Regions from separate parts of the Kineococcus mangrovi genome, predicted to be linked through region 2. Evidence: riboswitches for the same ligand, from Rfam matches in the RefSeq annotation. Region 2 holds a riboswitch; the other holds the start of a gene.
The links. Region 2 has a riboswitch for glycine ahead of gcvP (aminomethyl-transferring glycine dehydrogenase). Riboswitches for the same ligand answer to the same signal wherever they lie in the genome.
Positions count from the first base shown of each region.

Region 1: linked by a shared signal. The riboswitch ahead of gcvT (glycine cleavage system aminomethyltransferase GcvT) and the one ahead of gcvP (aminomethyl-transferring glycine dehydrogenase) in region 2 are both predicted to bind glycine.

Region 1 is NZ_JBGGTQ010000002.1:394,377-397,771, reverse strand. Features, by position in the region: gene iolD (3D-(3,5/4)-trihydroxycyclohexane-1,2-dione acylhydrolase (decyclizing)) at 1-830, shown strand, start outside; gene AB2L28_RS04975 (TIM barrel protein) at 874-1,764, shown strand; glycine riboswitch at 1,828-1,919, shown strand; glycine riboswitch at 1,921-2,020, shown strand; gene gcvT (glycine cleavage system aminomethyltransferase GcvT) at 2,063-3,196, shown strand; gene AB2L28_RS04965 (LysR family transcriptional regulator) at 3,213-3,395, opposite strand, start outside.
Region 2 is NZ_JBGGTQ010000005.1:62,731-66,125, forward strand. Features, by position in the region: gene AB2L28_RS11620 (SMI1/KNR4 family protein) at 1-513, opposite strand, end outside; gene AB2L28_RS11625 (ParA family protein) at 673-1,431, opposite strand; glycine riboswitch at 1,502-1,597, shown strand; gene gcvP (aminomethyl-transferring glycine dehydrogenase) at 1,677-3,395, shown strand, end outside.

The DNA of each region.
Region 1 (3,395 bases), on a different contig from region 2:
TCGCGCTGGAGGCGTTCACCGCCGCCCTCGCGGACTTCTCCACGCCGGACGCCTACCGCGAGCGGGCGGCACGCCTGAACCGCGAGTGGGACGGGGTCGTCGACTCCTTCTTCCGTTCCGGGATCGGCGAGCGCACGGGTCTGCTGGCGCAGGCCGAGGTCGTCGGCGCGGTCGACGAGGTGGCCGAGGACCGCGACGTCGTGGTGTGCGCCGCGGGTTCGCTGCCCGGGGACCTGCACTGCATGTGGCGCAGCCGCGACCCGAAGCAGTACCACGTGGAGTACGGCTACTCCTGCATGGGCTACGAGATCCCGGGGGCGATCGGGGTGAAGCTCGCGGCCCCCGACCGGGACGTGTTCGTCACCGTCGGGGACGGGTCGTACCTCATGATGCCGACCGAACTCGTCACCGCGGTGCAGGAGGGCGTCAAGCTCATCGTCGTCATCCTGCAGAACCACGGGTTCGCCTCGATCGGCGCCCTGTCGGAGCAGCACGGGTCCCAGCGGTACGGCACGAAGTACCGGCGGCGGACCCCCGAGGGTCGGCTGGAGGGCGACGAGCTGCCCGTCGACCTCGCCGCGAACGCCGCGAGCCTGGGGGTGCGCGCGGTACGCGCGGGCACGCGCGAGGAACTCGTCGAAGCGCTGCGGGAGGCCAAGGCGTCGAGCGAGTCGACCGTCGTGCACGTCGAGACCGACCTGTACTCCGAGGCGCCCGACGGCGGCGGCTGGTGGGACGTCCCGGTCTCGGAGGTCTCGCACCTGGACTCCACCCGCACGGCCCGCACCTGGTACGAGGGGCACAAGGCGCGCCAGCGCCCCCTCGTCTGACCCGACCACCCCACCGCACCCGCACGAGGACGTGAGGTCCCCCATGGCCCGACCCATCACCATCGGCACCGCCCCCGACTCCTGGGGCGTCTGGTTCGCAGACGACGAACGGCAGACCCCCGCGTCCCGGTTCCTCGACGAGGTCGTCGAGGCCGGGTACGAGTGGATCGAGCTCGGCCCGTACGGGTACCTGCCGACCGACCCGGCGGAACTGTCCGACGAGCTCGAGGAGCGGCGCCTGAAGGTCTCCGCCGGCACGATCTTCGCCGCGCTGCACCGCCCCGACCACTACGACGAGGCGTGGGCCCAGGTCGAGCAGGTCGCGAAGCTCACGCAGGCCCTCGGCGGCACGCACCTCGTCGTCATCCCCGGCCAGTGGCGCAGCGACACCACCGGCGAGCAGATCGAACCCCGCGAGCTCGACGCGCAGGGGTGGGCGCGGCTGGCCGCCGGGATGGACCGCCTCGGCCGGGACGTCCGCGACGGGTACGGGCTGCAGGTCGCGGTCCACTCCCACGCCGACACCCACATCGACACCCACGCCGAGGTCGACCGGTTCCTGCAGATCACCGACCCCGACGTCGTCAAGCTGTGCCTCGACACCGGCCACGTCGCCTACTCCGGCGGGGACAGCCTCAAGATCATCGCCGACCACCCGGACCGCATCGCCTACGTCCACCTCAAGCAGGTCGACCCGGCGGTCGTCGCGAGGGTGAAGGCGCAGGACCTGCCCTTCGGCGAGGCCGTCGCCCTCGGCGTCATGGTGGAACCGCCGCGGGGCGTGCCCGCCATGCCCCCCGTCCTCACCGCGCTGGAGGGTCTGGGGCGCGACCTGTTCGCGATCGTCGAGCAGGACATGTACCCGCTGGCCTCGTTCGACACGCCCCTGCCCGTCGCGACCCGCACCCTGACCTACCTGAACTCCTGCCGGTGAACACCCGGGGCACCGGGTCCCGGGGTGTGCCACGCTGTGCGGGACAACTGAACACTCGGCCGCTCCGCCCCGGCGGGAGAGCCCCGCCGTCCGCGGTGGGCACCGAAGGAGCAACCACCCCGGAACCTCTCAGGTCCACGTACCGCCACGGGCAGGCCGCTCTGGAAAGCAGGACCGCGCAGGTCCTCACCCACGGGGAAAACCGTCACCACGCAGCGGGTGACGGTGAAGCTCTCAGGTTCCGCGACAGAGGGGGTCCAGCCCGGTCGCGACGCGCGGCCGTGACGAGAGGAACCCCGTGAGCACGAGCACCACCTCCGAGACCACGCCCGCCGCGAGCCCGCTGGCGGCCGCGCACGCCGAGCTGGGCGCGTCCTTCACCGACTTCGCCGGCTGGTCGATGCCGCTGCGCTACGCCTCCGACCTCGCCGAGCACAAGGCCGTGCGCTCCAGCGCCGGGCTCTTCGACCTCTCGCACATGGGCGAGATCCGCGTCACCGGCCCCGAGGCCGCCCGCGCGCTGGACGCCGCCCTCGTGGGCCGCCCCTCGACGATGGCGGTCGGCCGGGCCGCCTACGGGATGGTCGTCGACCACGACGGCGGCATCGTCGACGACCTCGTGACGTACCGCCTCGGCGAGGAGGAGTTCCTCGTCGTGGCCAACGCCGCCAACGTCGAGCCCGTCGTCGTCGCCCTGGCCGACCGGGTCCGCCCCTTCGAGGCCCACGTCGCGGACGAGACGGCCCGCTGGGGCCTGGTCGCGGTGCAGGGACCGGCGTCGGTGGCGATCGTCGCCCCGCTCCTGGACCCCTCGGCGGGCGTCGACCTGGCGACGCTGCGCTACTACCGCTCGGTCGGCGCCGTGCTGGCCGGCGTCGAGGTCCTGCTGGCGCGCACCGGCTACACCGGGGAGGACGGCTTCGAGGTGTTCGTCCCCGTCGAGCGCACCCGCCGGGTGTGGGACGCCCTGCTCGCCGCGACCCGTGAGCACGGGGGGGTCCCGGCCGGGCTGGCCTGCCGCGACACCCTGCGCCTGGAGGCCGGGATGCCCCTCTACGGGCACGAGCTCAGCCGGGACGTCACCCCCTTCGCGGCCGGGCTGGGTCGCGTCGTCGTCCTCGACAAGGAGCCCGGCGCGGTGGGCCTGGCGGCGTTGCAGCGGTCGGCGCAGGAGCCGCTCGCGCGGGTCCTGGTGGGGCTGCGCGGCGAGGGCCGCCGGGCGCCCCGGGCGGGGTACGCCGTCGTCGCGGCCGGCCGGGGGGTCGGGGAGGTGACCAGCGGCGCCCTCTCGCCCACCCTCGGGCACCCCGTCGCCATGGCGTACGTCGACGCCGAGCTGGCCGAGCCCGGCACGCGCCTGGGTGTGGACGTGCGGGGGACCGAGCTGCCGGTCGAGGTGGTCGCCCTGCCGTTCTACCGCCGGGAGCGGTGAGCCGCGAGCGCCCGCGTCACGGCGGGGGCCGGCGCCCCCGGGCGCTGAGCCGCACCTGCGCCACGAACGCGTCGACGGCGCGGCGCACCGGCCGCTCCGGGGTGGCGCGCCGCGTCGCGAGCGCGAGCGACCACTGCGGGGGTGGTTCGGTCAGCACCAGCTCCCGCACCCCCGGCGGCACGGGCACCGTCCCGGGGAC
Region 2 (3,395 bases):
GAGGACGAGCTGTTCCACGACCGCGCGCCCGGAACCGAGGCGGACGGCGATGCACTCCTCGTCGCGGGCGAACATCGGCAGCAGGGCCGGCGGGGCCGCCAGCCCCGGCCCCTGACCGGTGGCGCGGGCGACGGCGTCCTCCAGGCGCAGCGGCACCCAGCCGCCGGGGCCGACGGTGGGGGAACTGGTCCGGAACGTCGTCCGGACGGGATCGACCCCGTCGACGGCTCGCCACCACGCCCGGGCGGCTCGCGGGACGAGCAGGCCCAGCTGGCGCTCGACCGCGTCGAGCTGGGCGTCGTCGACCCCCGGGCGCAGTCGCGTCGCGATGTCGGCGTCCGACCGGCTCCACCGGGTCCGCAGTTCCCCCACCAGGGCGGTGATGCGCTCCACCTCGGGGTCGGCCGCGACGGTGCGGCGACCGGCCGGGGTCGCGGCGCGGACCGGTCGGACGACGCGCGCGGGAACGTCAGCGCGGGCGGACCCGGTCAGGGGGGTGTTGGACGACGTCACGAGACCTCCTAGGACCCGCGGCGTGCACGGGGAGAGCGGCGGCGGCACCGATCGGGACCATGGTGCGCACGACCTGATCACAGAAGATAGGCCCCGCGCACCCTCCCTGCACCTCGAGACGTCCCCGGGCCGGGTCAGGTTCCCGGGTCAGGTTCCCCCTCAGGGGGTGAGCACCCGGTCGAGCAGGGTCTCGAACTGCGCGGCGAGCGCCTTGGCGGTCCGAGGCTTCAACGTGTGCAGCGCGACCCCCGCGCCCTGGGACTGCGGGACGGACACGCGGTCCGGCAGCGGGTCCAGCACGAGGTCGCCGAACAGCTCCCGCAGTTCCTCCAGGCGGAAGCGCTGCTCCCCCGAGCGCTGGGTGAAGCGGTTGACGACGATGCCGACGACCCGGGGCGCGGAGCGCAGCGACCGCACCTCGCGCAGCGTGCGGTCCACGGCGGCGACCGAGAAGCGGCTGGCGTCGGAGACCACGAGGACGGCGTCCGCGGCGCGCCACGCCGAGCGCGTGAGGCCGTTGAGCGAGGGTGGGGTGTCCAGGATCGCGAGGTCGTGGTCGTCGAGCTTGCGCAGCGCGCGCCGCAGGGCCTTGAGCTCCTCCTCGTCGGCGTCGGGGGTGTCCCGGCGCGCGGAGGAGGCGGACCCGCTGACGACGTCGAGCAGCCCCGGGTGGTCGTCGACCCAGCCGCTGGGTGCGACCGCGTCCTCGGCGACGCGGCGCTTGGGGGACTCCAGGACCGCGGCGAGGTCGTGGTCCCGGTGGGCACTCACGTCCAGGCCCGACGTCGCGTCCGCCTGCGGGTCGAGGTCGACCACGAGGGTGCTGGTCCCGCGGCTGAGGGCGGCCGACGCGAGACCGAGCACGACCGAGGTCTTCCCGACACCGCCCTTGGCACTGCAGACGGCGAGGGTGATCACGGGCACAACCTAGCGCCGAGGCGGCCTCCGCGCCCCGCGTCGAGGACCGCGTAGACTCCCCGTGAGCCGATCACCCCGCGAGGGAGAGACCCCGACCCGTCCGGGCCGGGGCGCCGAAGGGGCAACATCCCCGGAACCTCTCAGGCGGAAGGACTTCGTGGGGCAGGCCGCTCTGGAACGCGCCGTCCGCGGCGGGTGACAGACGGGGAGGTCCGTCCGAGCACCGCCAGACCTCCGGAGCGTCCATGACCTCGCCGTCCCTGCCCGCGTCCACCGAGCTGCCCGAGTTCACCCCCGAACCCGCCGCCCTGCCGTTCAGCGCCCGCCACATCGGGCCCGGTGCGGCGGCCGTGGCCCGCATGCTCGACGTCGTGGGGTTGTCCTCCCTCGACGAGCTCGTCGACCGGGCGGTCCCCGCGGGCATCCGCGACGGCGTCCTCGACCTGCCCGAGGCGCTCGACGAGACGTCGGTGACGGCGGCCCTGCGGGCCCTCGCCGGCCGCAACCGCGTCGTGCCCTCCCTCATCGGGCTCGGCTACCACGGCACCCGCACACCCGCCGTCGTGCGCCGCAACGTCCTGGAGGACCCCGCCTGGTACACGGCGTACACGCCGTACCAGCCCGAGATCTCCCAGGGCCGCCTCGAGGCCCTGCTGAACTTCCAGACCGCGGTCACCGACCTCACCGGCCTGGACATCGCCAACGCCTCCCTGCTCGACGAGGGCACCGCCGCGGCCGAGGCCGTGACGCTGGCCCGGCGCACCTCCAAGGCGCCGGAGGGGGCCGTGTTCGCCGTCGACGCCGACGTCCTGCCGCAGACGCTCGCGGTGCTGCGCACCCGCGCCGTGCCGCTGGGCATCGAGCTGGCGCTCGTCGACCTCGACGCGCCCGACCCGCTCGCCGGGGTCGGTGACGTGTTCGGGCTCCTCGTGCAGTACCCGGGCACCTCGGGCCGGGTCCGCGACCTGGCGGCCGTCGTCGCCGACGCGAAGGCCCGCGGTGCCGTCACCGTCGCCGCGGCCGACCTGCTCGCCCTCACCGTCCTCGTCCCGCCGGCCGAGTTCGGCGTCGACGTGGCCGTCGGGTCCAGCCAGCGCTTCGGCGTCCCCATGGGGGCGGGGGGGCCGCACGCGGCGTACATGGCCGTCCGCAAGGGCCTGGAACGGTCCCTGCCCGGGCGCCTCGTCGGCGTCTCCGTCGACGCCGACGGGAACGCGGCCTACCGCCTGGCGCTGCAGACGCGCGAGCAGCACATCCGCCGCGACAAGGCGACGTCGAACATCTGCACCGCCCAGGTGCTGCTGGCCGTCATGGCCGGGTGCTACGCCGTCTGGCACGGCCCGGACGGCCTGCGCGCCATCGGTCTGCAGGTGGCCCGCCGCGCCGCGGCCCTCGCGCAGCAGCTGCGCGACGGTGGCGTCGAGGTCGTGCACGCGGAGTTCTTCGACACCGTCCTGGCGCGCGTGCCCGGCCGGGCGGACGAGGTGGTCGCCGCCGCCCTGGAGGCGGGCGTGAACCTGCGCCGCGTCGACGCCGACCACGTCGGGATCACCGTCGACGAGACGACCTCGGAGGCGCACGTCGCCGCGGCCCTGCGCGGTTTCGGGCTCGCCGTGGCCGAGGTGGCCGCCGAACCCGCCCTGCCCGCACCCCTGCGCCGCACGTCGGGGTTCCTCACCCACCCGGTGTTCTCCCAGCACCGGTCCGAGACGGCCATGCTGCGCTACCTCAGCCGGCTGTCCGACGCCGACTACGCCCTCGACCGCGGCGCGATCCCGCTGGGCTCGTGCACGATGAAGCTCAACGCGACGACCGAGCTGGAGCCGATCTCCTGGCCCGAGTTCGCCGACCTGCACCCGTACGCGCCCGCCGACCAGCTCGCGGGCACCGCCGAACTCGTCGCCGACCTCGAGCGCTGGCTCGCCGAGGTGACCGGTTACGACGCGGTCTCGCTGCAGCCCAAC